2 regions of the Actinacidiphila yeochonensis CN732 genome follow, and region 2 is predicted to be linked to the other one. Evidence: riboswitches for the same ligand, from Rfam matches in the RefSeq annotation. Region 2 holds a riboswitch; the other holds the start of a gene.
What was found. Region 2 has a riboswitch for glycine ahead of gcvT (glycine cleavage system aminomethyltransferase GcvT). Riboswitches for the same ligand answer to the same signal wherever they lie in the genome.
Positions count from the first base shown of each region.

Region 1: another riboswitch for glycine. It lies ahead of gcvP (aminomethyl-transferring glycine dehydrogenase); the one in region 2 lies ahead of gcvT (glycine cleavage system aminomethyltransferase GcvT).

Region 1 is NZ_JQNR01000005.1:4,380,999-4,390,074, forward strand. It holds gene BS72_RS29745 (MerR family transcriptional regulator) at 282-884, shown strand; gene BS72_RS29750 (DNA polymerase IV) at 1,020-2,438, shown strand; gene BS72_RS29755 (PRC-barrel domain-containing protein) at 2,545-2,913, opposite strand; glycine riboswitch at 3,152-3,260, shown strand; glycine riboswitch at 3,262-3,378, shown strand; gene gcvP (aminomethyl-transferring glycine dehydrogenase) at 3,443-6,331, shown strand; gene BS72_RS29765 (DUF5999 family protein) at 6,561-6,767, opposite strand; gene BS72_RS29770 (hypothetical protein) at 7,096-7,683, opposite strand; gene BS72_RS29775 (glutamate-cysteine ligase family protein) at 8,462-9,076, shown strand, end outside.
Region 2 is NZ_JQNR01000005.1:2,963,485-2,972,560, forward strand. It holds gene BS72_RS24365 (L-serine ammonia-lyase) at 470-1,855, opposite strand; gene glyA (serine hydroxymethyltransferase) at 1,981-3,249, opposite strand; gene gcvH (glycine cleavage system protein GcvH) at 3,257-3,637, opposite strand; gene gcvT (glycine cleavage system aminomethyltransferase GcvT) at 3,873-4,988, opposite strand; glycine riboswitch at 5,060-5,177, opposite strand; glycine riboswitch at 5,178-5,289, opposite strand; gene BS72_RS24385 (enhanced serine sensitivity protein SseB) at 5,601-6,347, shown strand; gene BS72_RS24390 (enhanced serine sensitivity protein SseB C-terminal domain-containing protein) at 6,593-7,321, shown strand; gene BS72_RS24395 (DUF885 family protein) at 7,616-9,076, opposite strand, start outside.

The DNA of each region.
Region 1 (9,076 bases), 1.4 Mb from region 2:
GCGCGGGCGCGCTCCGGTGCGCGGCCCGCGACGGGCCCCGGGCTGGGCGCGGCGGACGCCCGGGGGCCGGAGAAACCCGAATGGGGCAAAGTTGCAGGCCGAAAGCCATTCGGGGTGCACTTCCCGTTTCCGGGTTACTCGAAACCACCCCTGGGGTGTATTTCACTCGGCGTGCCGAGCGTGGCGATCGTTGACGCACGTGTGACGACTCCCTACCGTCGGAGGGGAAAGTCCGCTGGCACGTGCACGCGGCCGGCGGATGGGAAGGGACGGAGGGCGGCGTGAGAAGCACTGGCGACGGTCTGACGACCGGAGGCCCGTATTCCGCCCGGGGGGCACTGGCCCGAGCCGCGGTCGAGGGGAGCGGCGGTGCCGTTCCCGAGCAGCCGCCGGAGCGGGTCGGCTACCGGGGGCCGGCGGCCTGCGCCGCCACCGGCATCACCTACCGGCAACTGGACTACTGGGCGCGGACCGGACTGGTCGAACCGAGCGTCCGGCCCGCCTACGGCTCGGGGACGCAGCGGCTGTACAGCTTCGCCGACGTGGTGGTGCTCAAGATCGTCAAGCGGCTGCTCGACACCGGGGTGTCGCTGCAGAACATCCGCACCGCCGTCCAGCACCTGCGCTCGGTCGGGCCGGCCGAGCTGCCGCGGATGACGCTGATGAGCGACGGCGCCACCGTCTACGAGTGCACCTCGCCCGACGAGGTCGTGGAACTCCTCCAGGGCGGCCAGGGCATCTTCGGGATCGCCGTCGGCGTGGTGTGGCGGGACGTGCAGAGCGCCCTGTCCCAGATGCACGGCGAGCGGGTCGACACCGGAGAGACGCTGATCGGCCACAACCCCGCCGACGAGCTCGCCCGGCGGCGCAACCGGGCCGTGTGAGCCCCGTTCCAGGACGCTGATCCGCCCCGGTGGACCGCTCCGGCGGACCTCTCCGGGGCGGTCCGCGGCGCCGCACGACCCGCCGCACCGTACAGGTGTACGGCCGATGTCGGTGGGGTGCGGGACGATCGGGGTGTGAGAAGTGCGCCGACGATCCTGCATCTGGACATGGACGCGTTCTTCGCCTCGGTGGAGCAGGCGTCCAAGCCCAGCCTGCGCGGCAAGCCGGTCGTCGTCGGCGGCCTCGGCCCCCGGGGCGTGGTGTCGACCGCGTCCTACGAGGCACGCGTGCACGGCGTCCATTCCGCCATGGCCACCGCCCACGCCCGTCGGCTGGCGCCGAACGCCGCCTACCTCTACCCGCGCTTCGGCATCTACCGGCGCGTCAGCGGCATCGTCATGGCCCTGCTCGGCGCGGCGTCGCCGCTGGTGGAGCCGCTGAGCGTCGACGAGGCGTTCGTCGACCTGGAGGCGGCGCCAGGAGCCGCGGAGGACCCCAGGAGCGTCGCCCGGCGGCTGCGGGCCGAGATCCGGGCCGCCACCGGCCTGACCGCCTCCGTGGGGCTGGCCGGCTCCAAGCTGCTGGCCAAGATCGCCTCGGAGAAGGCCAAGCCGGACGGCCTGGTCGTCGTGGAGCCCGGCAGCGAGCAGGCGCTGCTCGACCCGATGCCGGTGCGCACCCTGCCCGGGGTCGGCCCGGCCACCGCCGAGCACCTGCGCCGGGCGGGCATCCTCACCGTCGGCGAGATCACCCAGGCGGGGGAGCCCGAGCTGGTGCGGCTGCTGGGCAAGGCGCACGGCGGCGGGCTGTTCGCGATGGCGGCCGGGGTGGACAACCGGCCGGTGGTCGCCGAGCGCGACGCGAAGTCCGTCTCCGTCGAGGACACCTACGACAGCGACCTCACCGACCGCGCCCACGTCCGCTACGAGATCGACCGGCTCGCCGAGCGCTGCGTCCAGCGGCTGCGCGGCGCCGGCCGGTCCGGCCGCACGGTGGTGGTGAAGGTGCGCCGGTACGACTTCTCCACCCTCACCCGCTCCGAGACGCTGCGCGCCCCCACGGACGACGCGTCGGTGGTGCGGGAGACCGCGCGGCGGCTGGCGGAGTCGGTGGACACCACCGGCGGGGTGCGGCTGCTGGGTGTCGGTGTGGCAGGGCTGGCCGACTTCACCCAGGAGGACCTCTTCGCGCAGAGCGACGCCCGGGCGGCGGGCGGCGCCGGCGCGGGTGGGTCCGTCGTCGACCTGCCCGCGAGCCCCCCGCCGCAGCCCGAGCGGTCGGCCCGCTGGCTCCCCGGCCAGGACGTCACCCACACGGAGTACGGGCCGGGGTGGGTGCAGGGCAGCGGTGTCGGACGGGTCACCGTCCGCTTCGAGGTACCGAGCGACACCCGGCCCGGACGGGTCCGCACCTTCCCCGCCGACGATCCCGGGCTGGAGCACAGCGAGCCGCTGCCCCTGGCCGCCGAGCCGGCGGCGACCGCGGACCCGGCCGCGGCGGCGGGGCCGGCGGCGGAGCCGGGTCCGGGCACGGGTCCGGGTCCGGCGCGGTAGCGCCCGTCCGGGCGGGTCCGCGCGGTGTCCCGGTCGCTGCGGGGCGGCCGGCGGATTCGGGTGGGGAGACGGGGTGGGGAGACAGGGGCCAGGGGGAGAGGGCGGGTCAGTCGCCGCCCGCCAGCTCGCCGAAGTCCCTGGCCGCCGGATCGGGGCCCGAGCGCGGCACGTCCATCCCGTAGTGGTGGTAGAGCTGGAGCTCCTGCTCCGGCGAGAGGTGGCGGCCGACACCGAAGTCGGGCGCGTCCTTGATGAGTGCCTTGCGGAACGGCACCCGCAGCTGCCCGTCGACCAGCTCGCTGGGCCCCAGCGGCACGAAGGCGTCGCGGGTGAACAGGCCGGTGCGCACCGCAGCCCACTCCGGCGAGCCGGTGGCGTCGTCGAGGTACACCTCGTCCACCGTGCCGATCCTCGCCCCGTCGCTGTCGAGGGCCCGGCGTCCTATCAGGCTGCGCGGATCGATGTCGGTCTGCACGACTCCTCCAACCCACGGGTGACAGCTGCTGACTCCACCCAAAGCCACATCCCGGGCCCTGTCGAGTCGGGGCCGAGCCGGCACCGATCAGGGACCGCCCCGCCGTCCCGCCGCCCGTTCGCCGCGCGGGCGTCCCCGGCCGGCGTCCGACCAGCGCCTCCACCAGGCCTGACGTCGTCCGCGGCGCCCGGCCGCCACAGCCTCGCCGGCCGGGCGCTGATAGGCTGGACGCGGCCGCATAGCCCGTGCGGGAGAGTCCTCACCAGCCCCGACGGTCGGGCGGGGTGGGGCGCCGAAGGAGCAACTCCTCCCCGGAATCTCTCAGGCATCCGTACCGCGCGGGTGAGGTCACTCTGGAAAGCAGGACAGCCCGGAAGCGAAGCGGCCGCCGGGTGTGTCCTCACCGACGGGGAAAGCCGCCCGGCAGCGGGGGGTGAAGCTCTCAGGTTCTCTGACAGAGGGGGAGGCCGCACGGGTGCCGGCCGGCACGGCACCCCCGATGGCCGTCGCAGACCAGGAGGCCCCCGCAATGAGCGAACGCCCCATCCCCCTCGCCGAGCTGGAAGCAGGCGTGCCCTTCGCTTCCCGGCACATCGGCCCCGACACCGGGGCGCTGGACAAGATGCTCGCCCAGGTCGGCTACGGCTCGCTGGACGAGCTGACCGCCGCCGCCGTCCCGGACACCATCAAGAGCGCCGAGGCGCTCGCCCTGCCGCCGGCCGTCACCGAGGCCGAGGTGCTGGCCGAACTGCGCGCCCTGGCCGGCCGCAACCAGGTCCTGGCGCCCATGATCGGCCTCGGCTACTACGGCACCTTCACCCCGCCGGTGATCCTGCGCAACGTCATGGAGAACCCGTCCTGGTACACGGCGTACACGCCGTACCAGCCGGAGATCTCCCAGGGCCGGCTGGAGGCGCTGCTGAACTTCCAGACCGTCGTCGCCGACCTCACCGGCCTGCCCACCTCCGGCGCCTCGCTGCTGGACGAGGGCACCGCCGCGGCCGAGGCGATGGCGCTGTCCCGCCGGGTCGGCAAGGTCAAGAACGGCGTCTTCCTGGTCGACGCCGACACCTTCCCGCAGACCCTGGCCGTGGTGCGCACCCGCGCGGAACCGACGGGCGTCGAGGTCGTCACCGCCGACCTCTCACAGGGCATCCCGGCCGAGGTCGCCGAGCGCGGCGTCTTCGGCGTGCTGCTGCAGTACCCGGGCGCCGGGGGCGCCGTACGGGACCTGCGGCCGGTCGTCGAGCAGGCCCACGAGCTGGGCGCCGTCGTCACCGTGGCCGCCGACCTGCTGGCGCTGACCCTCCTGACCTCGCCCGGCGCCCTGGGCGCGGACATCGCGGTGGGCACCACGCAGCGCTTCGGCGTCCCCATGGGCTTCGGCGGCCCGCACGCCGGCTACATGGCCGTCCGCGAGGCGTACGCGCGCAACCTGCCCGGCCGGCTGGTCGGCGTCTCCGTGGACGCCGACGGCAACCCCGCCTACCGGCTGGCGCTCCAGACCCGCGAGCAGCACATCCGCCGGGAGAAGGCCACCAGCAACATCTGCACCGCGCAGGTGCTGCTGGCCGTCATGGCCGGCATGTACGCCGTCTACCACGGCCCGGACGGGCTGGCCGCCATCGCCCGCCGTACCCACCGGTACGCGGCCGTGCTCGCCGCGGGGCTGCGCGCCGCCGGGGTGGAGCTGGCCGAGGAGGCGTTCTTCGACACCCTCACCGCCACCGTGCCCGGCCGGGCCGCGGACATCGTGGCCGCCGCCCGCGAGCGGGGCGTCAACCTGCGGCCCATCGACGCCGACCACGTCGGCCTCTCCTGCGACGAGACCACCACCCGCGCCCAGCTCACCGCCGTGCTGGCCGCCTTCGGCGCGCCCGAGGCCGACCTCGACGCGCTGGACGCGGCCACCCCGGACGCGCTGCCGTCCGCGCTGGAGCGCACCGAGCCGTACCTCACCCACCCGGTCTTCCACGAGCACCGCAGCGAGACCGCGATGCTGCGCTACCTGCGCCGCCTCGCCGACCGCGACTACGCCCTGGACCGGGGAATGATCCCGCTCGGGTCGTGCACGATGAAGCTCAACGCGACCACCGAGATGGAGCCGGTCACCTGGCCGGAGTTCGGTGCCCTGCACCCCTTCGCGCCCGCCGAGCAGGCGGCCGGGTACCTGGAGCTCATCCACGGCCTGGAGGACCAGCTCGCCGCCGTCACCGGCTACGACAAGGTCAGCCTGCAGCCCAACGCGGGCTCCCAGGGCGAACTGGCCGGGCTGCTGGCGGTGCGCGCCTACCACCGTGCCAACGGCGACACCCAGCGCACGGTCTGCCTCATCCCGTCCTCCGCGCACGGCACCAACGCGGCCAGCGCCGTGATGGCCGGCATGCGCGTGGTGGTCGTCAAGACCAGCGAGGACGGCGACGTCGACGTCGCGGACCTGCGCGCGAAGATCGAGCAGCACCGCGACGAACTCGCCGTGCTGATGGTGACCTACCCCTCCACGCACGGCGTGTTCGAGGAGCACATCACCGAGGTGTGCGCCGCCGTCCACGACGCGGGCGGCCAGGTGTACGTCGACGGCGCCAACCTCAACGCGCTGGTCGGCCTGGCCCAGCCGGGCCGGTTCGGGGCCGACGTGTCCCACCTGAACCTGCACAAGACGTTCTGCATCCCGCACGGCGGCGGCGGCCCCGGCGTCGGCCCGGTGGCCGTGCGCGCCCACCTGGCACCGCACCTGCCCAACCACCCGCTCCAGCCCGAGGCCGGCCCGGCCACCGGTGTCGGCCCGATCGCGGCGGCGCCCTGGGGCTCGGCCGGCATCCTGCCGATCTCCTGGACCTACGTCCGGCTGATGGGCGCCGAGGGGCTCAAGAAGGCCACGCAGGTCGCCGTCCTCAGCGCCAACTACGTCGCCAAGCGGCTGGAGCCGCACTACCCGGTGCTCTACACCGGCCCCGGCGGGCTGGTCGCCCACGAGTGCATCATCGACCTGCGGCAGCTCACCAAGGAGACCGGGGTGACCGTCGACGACGTCGCCAAGCGGCTCATCGACTACGGCTTCCACGCCCCGACGATGTCCTTCCCGGTGGCCGGCACGCTGATGATCGAGCCCACCGAGAGCGAGGACCTGGCCGAACTCGACCGGTTCTGCGACGCGATGGCCGCCATCCGGCGCGAGATCGACAAGGTCGCCGAGGGCCGGTGGCCGGCCGAGGACAACCCGCTGCGCGGCGCCCCGCACACCTCCGCCGTCCTGGCGGGGAAGTGGGAGCACGCCTACACCCGGCAGGAGGCGGCCTTCCCGGAGGGTGTGAAGGCCGCGGACAAGTACTGGCCGCCGGTGCGCCGCATCGACGGCGCCTTCGGCGACCGCAACCTGGTCTGCTCCTGCCCGCCGCCGGAGGCGTTCGAGGGCTGACAGGGCAGGCGCCTTCCCGGCGCCGCCGTCCGGGCCCGGGTCCGCGCCGCCCTCCGGGGCGTCCGGGGCCGGGCCCGCAGCGTGTCCGCCATGCCCGGCCCCGGGCAGGGCTCCAGCCGGTCCCCCCACGAGCGGGGGACCGGCTGGAGTCCCGCGACCCGGGTGGACGTCCCGGCCCGCGGCCGGGTGCCCAACGGAACGCCCGGCGCGCACCGGCGGGGGTCGGGCCTCAGGCCGCCGTGGTGACGCGCCCGGCGGAGACCGGGCGGTGCGGCGCGATGATCTTGCCGTCCGGCAGCAGCTCGCCGGTGTCCTCGAAGACCAGCACGCCGTTGCACAGCAGGCTCCAGCCCTGCTCCGGGTGGTGGGCGACGATCGCGGCCGCCTCCCGGTCGGAGCACTCGGCTGTGGGGCACTGCGGCTGGTGGTTGCACATGGTGTGTGTGGTCTTTCGCTGCGAGAGGCCGACGGCGCTTGCGCCCGCCTCGCCTGAGTGGTTCATCTGCTCCCCCGTCTCGTGGTGCGGCGCTCCCAGTGTTGCCCCGCGGCGCTCGCTCCGCAGGTATTTCACCGATGCGATCCCCTTTAGGGCACGACGCGTCACCCGCGCGGGCGGTTGCGTACACTCAGCGGCTCCCTCCCCTCCGAACGGGAGGGGAGGGAGCCGCTGTGCGCGCGGTCCGGCGCCTTCGCACCAAGCCCTCGGCCGACGCCGCTCGCGACCGATCTCGACCGCTCGCGGCCGTTCGTGACCGCCCGCGTGCTCAGGCGGGCGAGCCGGCCAGCGGAGGCGGCGCCAGCCACACGCTGAGCACCGGGGCGAGCTCCACCATCCGGTAGACGCGGTGCGCGGCGATCCCCGGCGGGGCCGGGGCGAGCGGCACCAGAAGGTCGGCGGGGTCCGGCTGGGCCGTCGCCGCGTCGGTGCGCGGCACCGTGTGCAGCCACAGCGCCATCATGTACATCGACGGCACCGACAGCAGATGCGGCTGGTAGGTGTCCGGCAGCGCGTCCGCCTGCCCCAACGCCCGTTCCGTGGACGCCAGGTAGGGGCCCTCGGCGAACCGCGAGAACACCCAGCCGTCCGCCGTCAGGACGGTCTCGCCCGCCGCCACCACGACCGCGCCCGACCGGATATGGAAACGCCAGCCGGCCAACCGCGCCTGGGGCAGCCCGCCGGGGACCGACGCCGGCTCGAACACGTGCACCGGCAGCGGATGGTCGGCGTCGAGCGGACCCTCCGCGGTACGCAGTGCGGGCGTCCTCGCCTCCCGGACGGCGGAGGGGGAACTGAGCGCGGCCAGGACGCTCAGCAGTGCGGGTGCGGGTGCTGGGGGCACAATCAGCGGCATGATGTCGCCTCTCACTGGAGACACGTGGTGCGGGGCGCAGGCGGGGCGGGTGGCGCGGTGATGCGGAGGGGTGCCGCAGAAAAGCGGCGTCGCGCGGCGTCGCGCGCAGAGGTGCGGCGTGGTGCGGCGTCGCGCGGGGTGGTGCGGCGTGGTGCGCGGTTCTGGCCAGGGTGAGCCGGGGTGAGCGGGTCGAGCCGGGGCTGGGTCCGGTTCGCCCTGGGGCGACCGGGGGGATGGTGGCGGCGCTTGCGGACGGCTTGCGGACGGTTGCGGTCAGTACCGTGCGAGGGTTACTGCTCAATCCCGTTCCGCGGCGGCGGACTTCATCCGCCTGGTGTGCGAAGTTTATACGAACTTTGTTCGGTCCGTGTTTCGCCTAGCAGTCGCCGGCATTACCGGCAAGACGATGACGCGCCGTTCTCACCGGACTTCCGGACGGTATTCCAGCAGCGTGCGGAGTGCGTGCTGCGAATGTGCACGGGCTGTGGACGGCCGAAAATGATCGGTGGTCGCGGCGGTGAATTGCCACCGGCCAGTCAGGTGGAATGTGCTACTGGAACATGCCCGTCGCGTTCCGCCGCCCCCAGCGTATCGGGTACGGCCCCCGGCCGATGCGTTATGGATCAGCCGGGCGGGGCATCCTCCGGTGAGGACGGCTCGCCGAGGCCGTTCGCACCAGCCCTTCCAGCGGTTCGCGGGCACGGTCCGCCGGACCGGTTCCACCGCGCGGGCGGTGTCCGCGGCGCTGGTGCACGCCGTTTCAGGGAAGGATGCCTCGATGGGGCAGATGGTCACGGCCGGGGCATTCGACCTGGCTGACCGCAGGATGTACCGGCACAAGCTCCGGCAGTGTCTGGAGGGACTGGAGCGACTGCTGGACGAGAAGCGGTTCGATCGCGCCCGCAATCTCATGGGCCTTGAGATCGAATTGAATCTCGCGGATTCCGACGGGCTTCCCCGGATGATGAACGAAGAGGTCCTGGAGCGCATCGCGAGCCGTGATTTCCAGACCGAGCTGGCGCAGTTCAACATCGAGGTGAACATCGCCCCGCACCCGCTTTCCGGCCGTGTCATGGACCGGCTCGCCGAGGAACTGCGCACCGGGCTCGGGTACGCGGACCGGATGGCCGGCGAGGTGGGCGCCCGCATCGTCATGGTCGGCATCCTGCCGACCCTCCAGGCCCAGGACCTGGTCAGCGCGAACCTCTCCCGCGCCGACCGCTACACCCTGCTCAACGAGCGCATCCTGGCGATGCGCGGCGAGGACATCACGCTGGACATCAAGGGCGTGGAGCACCTGGTGTACACCTCCGCGTCCATCGCCCCCGAGGCCGCGTGCACGTCGACGCAGATGCACCTCCAGGTCACACCGGGCAGGTTCGCGGACGTGTGG
Region 2 (9,076 bases):
GTGAGCGGACGGGGTAACACGTGCCGGTTCGGACGGGATCGTGGATCACGGTGCAACGTTCTGACCTGCGGGTTCAGTACCAAATGATCGATGCTGGCAGTAGCCATCATGATCACTCTCGGGCTCGTAATGCGTAGGTCTCGGGTTGGGAGCCGGGTGGCGTCCCCAGGCAGGTCAGTGGTCGGCAGAAGCCGCGGCAGATCACTGACTGTGACTCGCTGCGGCTTCTTCCGAAGCCCGCCGCTCGACTGAGCCTGTCCACCACCATCCAGGGACTGAAGCCCGCCTCTGGACGGCGGCGGAGTCGGCGCAGCCCGAGGTCAGGGGGCCTTGCGGCCCGCGTTCGCCAGGGAGTTTTCAGGGACTTTCTGCTTCGTCCGAGGGAGTTTTCAGGGAGTTTTCGCTGTGCAAGCAGGAAAGCGCCTGACAGCTCTGAAAGACGAGACGTCGCAGGTCAGGCCCTGTTTCGTCAGCACTCGATGACGTTGACCGCGAGGCCGCCGCGGGCGGTCTCCTTGTACTTGACCTTCATGTCGGCGCCGGTCTGCTTCATCGTGCGGATCACCTTGTCGAGGGAGACGTGGTGGCGGCCGTCGCCGCGCATCGCCATGCGGGCGGCGGTGACCGCCTTGACCGCGGCCATGCCGTTGCGCTCGATGCACGGGATCTGGACCAGGCCGCCGATGGGGTCGCAGGTCAGGCCCAGGTTGTGCTCCATGCCGATCTCCGCCGCGTTCTCCACCTGCTCCGGGCTGCCGCCCAGGACCTCCGCGAGGCCGCCCGCCGCCATCGAGCAGGCCGAGCCGACCTCGCCTTGGCAGCCGACCTCGGCGCCGGAGATCGACGCGTTCTCCTTGAAGAGCATGCCGATCGCGCCGGCCGCCAGCAGGAAGCGGACCACCGCGTCGTCCTGCTCGGCCTGGGGCGCTCCGGCCGGGCAGACGAAGCGCAGGTAGTAGTGGAGGACGGCCGGGATGATGCCGGCCGCGCCGTTCGTGGGGGCCGTGACCACGCGGCCGCCCGCGGCGTTCTCCTCGTTGACGGCCATCGCGTACAGCGTCGTCCACTCCATCGCGCGGACCGCCGGGTCGCCCTCGGCCCGCAGCTGGCGGGCGGACTGCGCGGCCCGGCGGCGCACCTTCAGGCCGCCCGGCAGGATGCCCTCGCGGCTCATGCCGCGCTCCACGCACTCCCGCATGACCTGCCAGATCTCCAGCAGCCCGGCCCGGATCTCCGCCTCGGTGCGCCAGGCCAGTTCGTTCTCCAGCATCAGCGCCGAGATGGACAGTCCGGTCTCGCGGGCCAGCCGCAGCAGCTCGTCGCCGGTGCGGAACGGGTGGCGCAGCACCGTGTCGTCCAGCTTGATGCGGTCCTCGCCGACCGCGTCCTCGTCGACGACGAAGCCGCCGCCGACCGAGTAGTACGTCTTCTCCAGCAGCACCGCGCCGGCCTCGTCCCGGGCGAGCAGCCGCATCCCGTTGGCGTGGTACGGCAGCGACCGGCGGCGGTGCATCACCAGGTCGGCGTCCGGGTCGAAGGCGATCTCGTGGGCGCCCAGCAGGTTCAGCCGCCGCAGCGCGCGGACCCGGTCCACCTCGCCCTCGGCCGCCTCGGTGTCCACCGTGCGCGGGGAGTGGCCGGCCAGGCCCAGCAGGACCGCCTTGGGGGTGCCGTGGCCGTGGCCGGTGGCGCCCAGCGAACCGAACAGCTCGGCGCGGACCGAGGCGGTGTGCGCCAGCAGTCCGTCGTTCTTCAGCCGGTGGGCGAAGATCCCCGCCGCCCGCATCGGGCCGACGGTGTGCGAGCTGGACGGGCCTATCCCGATGGAGAACAGGTCGAAGACGGAGATTGCCATGTGGTGCGGCTCCTGGTGTGCGGGGGACGCCGTTGTCCCCCGGTCGGTCCGCGCGGCCGGGCCGCGCGGGGCGGTGCGCTGCCCGGGGGCGGGCCGCCGAGGCTTCGACGGCCCGCCCCCGCGGCTCACGCGTAGAGCGGGTACTGCCCGGCCAGCGCGGCCACGCGGGCGCGCAGCGGCGCCTGCTCCTCCTCGGGGAAGGAGGGGGAGCCGGTCAGCACGGCGGCGATGACGTCCGCGACCTCGCGGAAGTCGTCGGCGCCGAAGCCCCGGGTGGCCAGCGCGGGCGTGCCGATCCGCAGGCCCGAGGTGACCATGGGCGGCCGGGGGTCGTTCGGCACCGCGTTGCGGTTGACGGTGATCCCCACCGCGTGCAGCCGGTCCTCGGCCTGCTGGCCGTCCAGGGCGGACTCGCGCAGGTCCACCAGGACCAGGTGCACGTCCGTGCCGCCGGACAGCACCGACACGCCCGCCCCGGCCAGGTCCGGCTGGGACAGCCGCTCGGCCAGGATGCGGGCACCCTCCAGCGTACGGGACTGCCGGTCCTTGAACTCGTCCGTCGCCGCCGCCTTGAACGCGACCGCCTTGGCGGCGATCACGTGCTCCAGCGGGCCACCCTGCTGACCAGGGAAGACAGCGGAGTTGATCTTCTTCGCCAGCTCGGCCTTGGCCAGGATGACGCCGCCGCGCGGGCCGCCCAGCGTCTTGTGCGTGGTGGTGGTCACCACGTCCGCGTACGGCACCGGCGAGGGGTGCAGCCCCGCCGCGACGAGGCCGGCGAAGTGGGCCATGTCCACCATCAGGTAGGCGCCGACCTCGTCCGCGATCCGGCGGAACTCCGCGAAGTCCAGCTGGCGCGGGTACGCCGACCAGCCGGCCACGATCAGCTTCGGGCGCCGCTCCTTGGCCAGCCGCTCCACCTCGGCCATGTCGACCAGGCCGGTCTCGGCGTCCACGTGGTAGGCGGCCACGTCGTACAGCTTGCCGGAGAAGTTGATCCGCATGCCGTGGGTGAGGTGGCCGCCGTGCGCCAGGTCCAGCCCCAGGATGGTGTCCCCGGGGTTGAGCAGGGCGAACATCGCCGCGGCGTTGGCCTGCGCGCCGGAGTGCGGCTGCACGTTGGCCGCCTCGGCGCCGAACAGCGCCTTGACCCTGTCGATGGCGAGCTGCTCGATGACGTCGACGTGCTCGCAGCCGCCGTAGTAGCGGCGGCCGGGGTAGCCCTCGGCGTACTTGTTCGTCAGCACCGAGCCCTGGGCCTCCAGCACCGCGGTGGGCGCGAAGTTCTCGGAGGCGATCATCTCCAGGGTGGTGCGCTGACGCTCCAGCTCGGCGTCGATGGCGGCGGCGACGTCCGGGTCGAAGTCGTGCAGGGACTGGTTCAGAAGCGACATGGCGGCCTCAGCCCTCGATGAACGCGTCGTACTCGGCCTTGGAGAGCAGCTCCTCGGCCTCCCCGGAGACCCGCACCTTGAACAGCCAGCCGCCGGCGAAGGGGGCGGTGTTCACCAGCGACGGGTCGTCGGCCACGTCCTGGTTGACCTCCGTCACCTCACCGCTGACCGGCGAGTACAGCTCGCTGACGGACTTGGTCGACTCCAGCTCGCCGCAGCTCTCGCCCGCGGTGACCGACGCGCCGACCTCCGGGAGCTGGACGAAGACGACGTCACCGAGCGCGTCGGCGGCGTGCGAGGTGATCCCCACGGTGGACACGCCGTCCTCGGCGGCGTCGAGCCACTCGTGCTCCTTGCTGTAGCGCAGCTGCTCAGGGTTGATGGTCATGGCGCGAATTCTCCCGGATATGGAGGTGTGGGTACGGCCGCGCGGGCCACGGACGGCGCACGCGGCGGTCGGGTGGGGGGAGGTGGGGCTTTCGGTACGAGCCCGCCGGCGCGCCGCCGGTGGGAGCCGGGCGGGGGACGCGGACGGCGGGCTCAGACGGAACCGGCCGGTGGCCGGTCCGGCGATCGACCGGTGGCCGGTCCGGTGACCGGTCGGTGACCGGACCAGCCACCGGTCAGCGGGCGCGCTTGTAGAACGGCAGCGCCACCACGGAGTGCGGCTCGTGGGAGCCGCGGATGTCCACGGCCACCCCGGACGTGCCCTGCTCGGTGTGGGCGGCGTCGACGTACGCCATCGCGATCGGCACCCCGAGGGTCGGGGAGGGCGCGCCGGAGGTGACCTCGCCGATCACCGCGCCGGCCGCGTCCACCACCGGGAAGCCGGCCCGCGGCACCCGCCGGCCCTCGGCGACCAGGCCGACCAGGGTGCGCGGCGGGACCTCCGCGGCCCGGGCGGCCGCGGCCAGCAGCGCCTCACGCCCGACGAAGTCGCCCGGCTTGTCGAACTTCACGACCCGGCCCAGGCCCGCGTCGAAGGGCGTCACCGAGGCGGTCAGCTCGTGGCCGTACAGCGGCATGCCGGCCTCCAGCCGGAGGGTGTCGCGGCAGGACAGCCCGCAGGGGACCAGGCCGTGCGGCGCGCCCGCCTCGGTCAGCGCCTGCCACAGCTTCTCGGCGTCGCCCGGCGCCACGAACAGCTCGAAGCCGTCCTCGCCGGTGTAGCCCGTGCGGGCGATCATCGCCGGCACGCCCGCGACCACGCCCGGCAGCCCGGCGTAGTAGCGCAGGGAGTCCAGGTCGGCGTCGGTGAGGGAGGCCAGGATGGCCGGCGCCTGCGGGCCCTGGACGGCGAGCAGCGCGTACGCGTCGCGGTCGTCGCGCACCTCGGCGTCGAACCCGGCCGCGCGCAGCGCCAGCGTGTCCAGCACCGTCTGGGCGTTGGAGGCGTTGGCCACGACCAGGTACTCCTGGTCGCCGGTCCGGTACACGATCAGGTCGTCGAGGATGCCGCCGTCGGGCGCGCACACCATCGTGTAGCGGGCCCGGCCCACCGCCAGCGCCGACAGGTGGCCGACCAGCGCGTGGTCCAGCGCCTGTCCGGCCTGCGGCCCGGTGACGGCGATCTCGCCCATGTGCGAGAGGTCGAAGAGGCCGGCCCGGGTGCGCACGGCCTGGTGCTCCTCGCGCTCGCTGGCGTAGCGCAGCGGCATGTCCCAGCCGGCGAAGTCGGTCATGGTGGCGCCCAGGGCGCGGTGCAGCGCGTCGAGCGCGGTCCTGCGGGGCTCGCTCATGGGGTTGTGGACTCCCAGGTGTGACGGTCGGATGGCGGCCGGTACGGGCCGGACGAGGGGCCCTCGGTCCGGCCTCCCCATCTGTCATCGGAACCTGAGAGGTTCACCGTGAACCCGGCGAGGGGCCACGGTTTGCACCTTGGGTGGGAGCGGGGCCCGGGGGCGCACCGCTCCGCTTTTCAGATCTGCCTCGCCCGCGCGGTATCTGTGCCTGAGAGATTCAAGGGAGGGCTTGCTCCTTCGGCGCCGGGCCCGCCGCCGTACCGGCCGGCTGGTCCCGGAACTCTCCCGCGCGGCCTCGAACGGCCGTTATGCAGATGTCTGGCCTCATCATTGCACGTCGCCCCGGGGCCCCGCCCGCCCGGCCCGCCCGGCCGGCCCGCCGGACAGCGGCCCGTCGTCCGGCAGCGGTCCGGCAGCGCTCCGGCCTCCGCCGGGCAGCGGCGCGGCGAGGGCCGAGCCGGCTCCACCCCGACCGGTCCGCACCCCTCCGTGTCCCTTCATGCTCCTCCGCGCCCGTCCGGAAGCACCCGGTCGGCGGCATCCCCCGCGGGCCCCGGGCCGGATAGGGTTTCCCGCGCACGTGACGGACAAGCGCGGACAAGGGTGGGTATGGAGAATCCGGCGCCGTACATATGGCCGGCCAACGAGCTGGAAGAGGTGCTGAGCGCCAGCCTGGGCAACCCCGCGGCCACGCCCAGGCTGCTGGAGGTGCTCGGCCGCTCGCACGTGTGGGTGCCGCTGCCGAACGGCGGCAGCCCGGACTCGGTCGAACTCGACCTGCCCACGATGGAGCTGGGCGGCGCGCTGTTCGTGCCGGTGTTCAGCTCCGAGCAGCAGTTCCGGCTGGCCGCCGAAGGCATGTCGTGCACGGTGGCGCCGGTCCAGGAGTTCGCCCGCGGCCTGCCGCCGCAGCTGGGCATCGCGGTCAACCCCGGCGGCGCGGTCGGGGTGCCGCTGCCGCCCGCGGCCGTGGCCCGGCTGTGCCGGCCCGCGGCGGGGGAGCGCGGCGCGGAGACCGCTTCCGGCGCGCGGGTGCGGCTGTGGGAGCCGGACCACGAGAGCGAACCGGTGGACTTCCTGGCCGCGGCGGCCGGCGAGTTCGCGGTGACCCCGGTGGTGCTCAGCGCCCGGCGGGCCATGGCGGTGGTCGAGGACGACCCGCCGGCGCTCTTCGTCGGGGTCGAGCTGGACGGCTGGCAGGAGGGCGACCGGGCCGCCGCCCTGGACGCGCTGGGCCGGGCCGCGGGCACCGCGCTGCCGCCCTGGCCGGTCCACCTGATCCTCCTGGACCTGGCCCAGGACCCGGTCGGCGACTGGATGCTCGACAGGGTGCAGCCGTTCTTCACCCGCGACTGAGCCCGCGACTGAGCCCGGGCCCGGGGCCGGGTCCCCGACGGACCCGGTCCCGGGCCGGGCGGCGCGCGGAACCCGCGGACGGGGACCGGCGCACACCCGGTGGGCCGGGCACGTTCAGCGGACCTGTACGCGCCGTATATCCGGAAGCGGTTGAGTCGGTCGACGTTCCACCGCGAACCCCCACCTGATTTGATGGCGGGCGACGTGAGGTGAACGCAAGGACGAGGGGAAAGGGGCGGTCCCACGTGATCGCGGGCGCGCAAGGCGGTGCGGCGCCGGCCGGCCAGGTGGAGCAGTCGCTGCTCCAGGTGGCACCCGGCCGGTTCGACGCATACGAGAACCTGCTCGCGTCGCTGGCCGAGGGCCAGGTGTGGATGCTGCTCTGGCACGGCTCGCCGGGCTCACCGGACGCGCGGTACGGCTCCATGCAACTGGACGGGTACGGCTACACGCCCTGCTTCAGCTCGCCGCGCGAGCTGGCCGCCAGCGGGTGGAACCGCGACCACGAGGTGGTCTCCGGCCGCGAGATCGCCCAGTGCCTCTACCCCGACCGGCTCGGCCTGTGGATCAACCCGCACGCGGCCGGCGGCGGGATCGGCGTGCCCTGGGCCGACCTGCGCCGGGTGGCGGTCGGCCTCGACGTGCTGCCGGCCGGGCCGCTCCAGATCGGCGAGCCCTCCCTGCCGCTGCCCGAGTTCCACGCCCTGCTCGCCCAGGCCGCCCACCGCACACCCGTCGTGCGCGGCCTGCGCCAGGCGTGGGTGCAGCCGGTCCTGGGCGAGCCGTACCTGGCCGTCGGCGTGGAGGTGCACGACGGCGCCCCGCAGGCGGCGGAGTCGGTGCGGATGATGATGCAGCAGGCGGTGGCCGGGGTGCCCGACGGCGTCGCCGTCTCCACGGTGTCGCTGGCCGACCCGTACGACCCCGTGGCCCTGTGGATGCGTACCTTCGGCCGGCCCATCTTCGACCGCTGAGGCCGGTACGGCCGTCGCCGCGGGAGGGCCGCAGGACCGGAGGGCGGGGCCGGAGCCGGGGAGGGCCGGAGGGGCGAGCCGTCCGGCACGGCCCGGTGGGTTCCGCGCCGTACCTGGTTGGGCCGTACCCGGTTGGGCCGGGCCATGCACTACGGCGGGCGAACCGCTGGGCCCGGCCCCGCGCGCTGCCGGGCCAGGCCGGGACGCTGTCCGACGCCCAGCCGGGCCCAGTCGGCACCCTGCCCCGACGCCCCCAGCGGCCCCGGCCGATCCCCGAACCGTCCCGCCGCGCGCTCAGCCCGCGAGCGCCGCGTCCAGCAGCCCCAGCGGCGGGCTGCCCAGCTCCAGCAGCGCCGCGTGGAAGCGCTTGAGCGTGAAGCCCGAACCCCACTGCGCCCGGGCGCGTTCGCGCAGCCGCAGGATCTCCAGCTTCCCCCAGGTGTAGCGGCCGTACGCGGCGTCGAACGTGCCGCGCCGGGCCTCCGAGGCCGCCGCGGCCGGCGACAGGTGGGCGTCGCGGACGAAGAGCTCCGTGGCGTCGTCCAGGGTCAGCGCCCCGGTGTGCAGCCCGATCGCGCAGCTGAGCCGGGTGACCCGGACCAGCGCCTCCAACGCCACGCCCACCGCGAACCGCGGGTCGTCGGCCCGGAACCCCTCCTCCAGGCAGACCTCCTCCGCGTAGTGCGCCCACCCCTCGGTGAAGGACAGGCCGTGCAGCAGCCGCCGCACCGGCCCCGCGGCCCGGCGCAGCGCCCGGCCGTGCGCGAAGTGCCCGGGCGCCACCTCGTGGACGGTGATCGCCGGCAGGCTGGTGCGGCTGAAGACGGTCAGCCACTCCTCCTGCTCCTCCTCCGGCCACGACGGGTCCGGCGGCGTCACGTGGTACCAGGACGGGGCGTCCCGCTCGCCCGGCGCGGCCCACGTCATCATCGCCATCGCCCAGCTCCGCGACGCCGGGGCCGGGCCGACCGCGCACTCGCCGTCGGTGTGCGGGGCGAGCCCAAGGTCCCGGGTGAAGGCGATCACCTCCTCGGTGAGCCGGGCCGCCTCCGGGACGACCTCGTCGGCGGCCGGGTGGTCGGCCAGCAGCTCCGGGATCAGCGACGCCACACTCCGGCGCGCGTCCAACTCGGCGCAGGCGCGCGCCAGCATCTCCTCCAGCCGGGCGCGCTCCCGCGCGGCCTCCGACGCCAGCCGGGCGAGGTCGACCTCCAGGCCCTCCTGCGAGCCCATCAGCGCGGCCAGCGCCGGTCCGCCCAGCCGCGGATCGGGGTCGCCGTGCGCGGCGGTCCGTTCCAGGTGGGTGGTGAGCCGGGCGTGCGCCCGCAGCGCGGCGGCGGCCTCGGCGCCGCTCTCCGGGTCGACCCCCTCCGTCAGGCCGCGGACCGCGCCGAGCAGCGCCCCCGCGACCGGAGCCGGCACCAGGTCCAGCGAGGCCAGGGCGGCGTCCACGGCGTCCGGCCACCGCGCCAGGTGGCGGCGCCGGGCCCGCTCGCGCTCCTTCGCCGGGGCGTACTCGCGGTCGTAGGTGGCCAGTTCGAGGTTGGACAGGTGCGGGTAGGGGCTGCGGCGGTGCAGTTCGAGGTCGCCGTACTGGACGCGCAGGGCCCGTTCGAAGACGGCGAGGTGGGCCTCGTCGTGGGCGTCGCGCAGCGGCCCGGTGCCGCGCGCCCGCTCCAGCGCGGCGAGCGCGGCCCGCACGCCGTCCGGTGAGAGGTCCTGCACCCGCCCGTCGTACTCATGCAGGCCGGACAT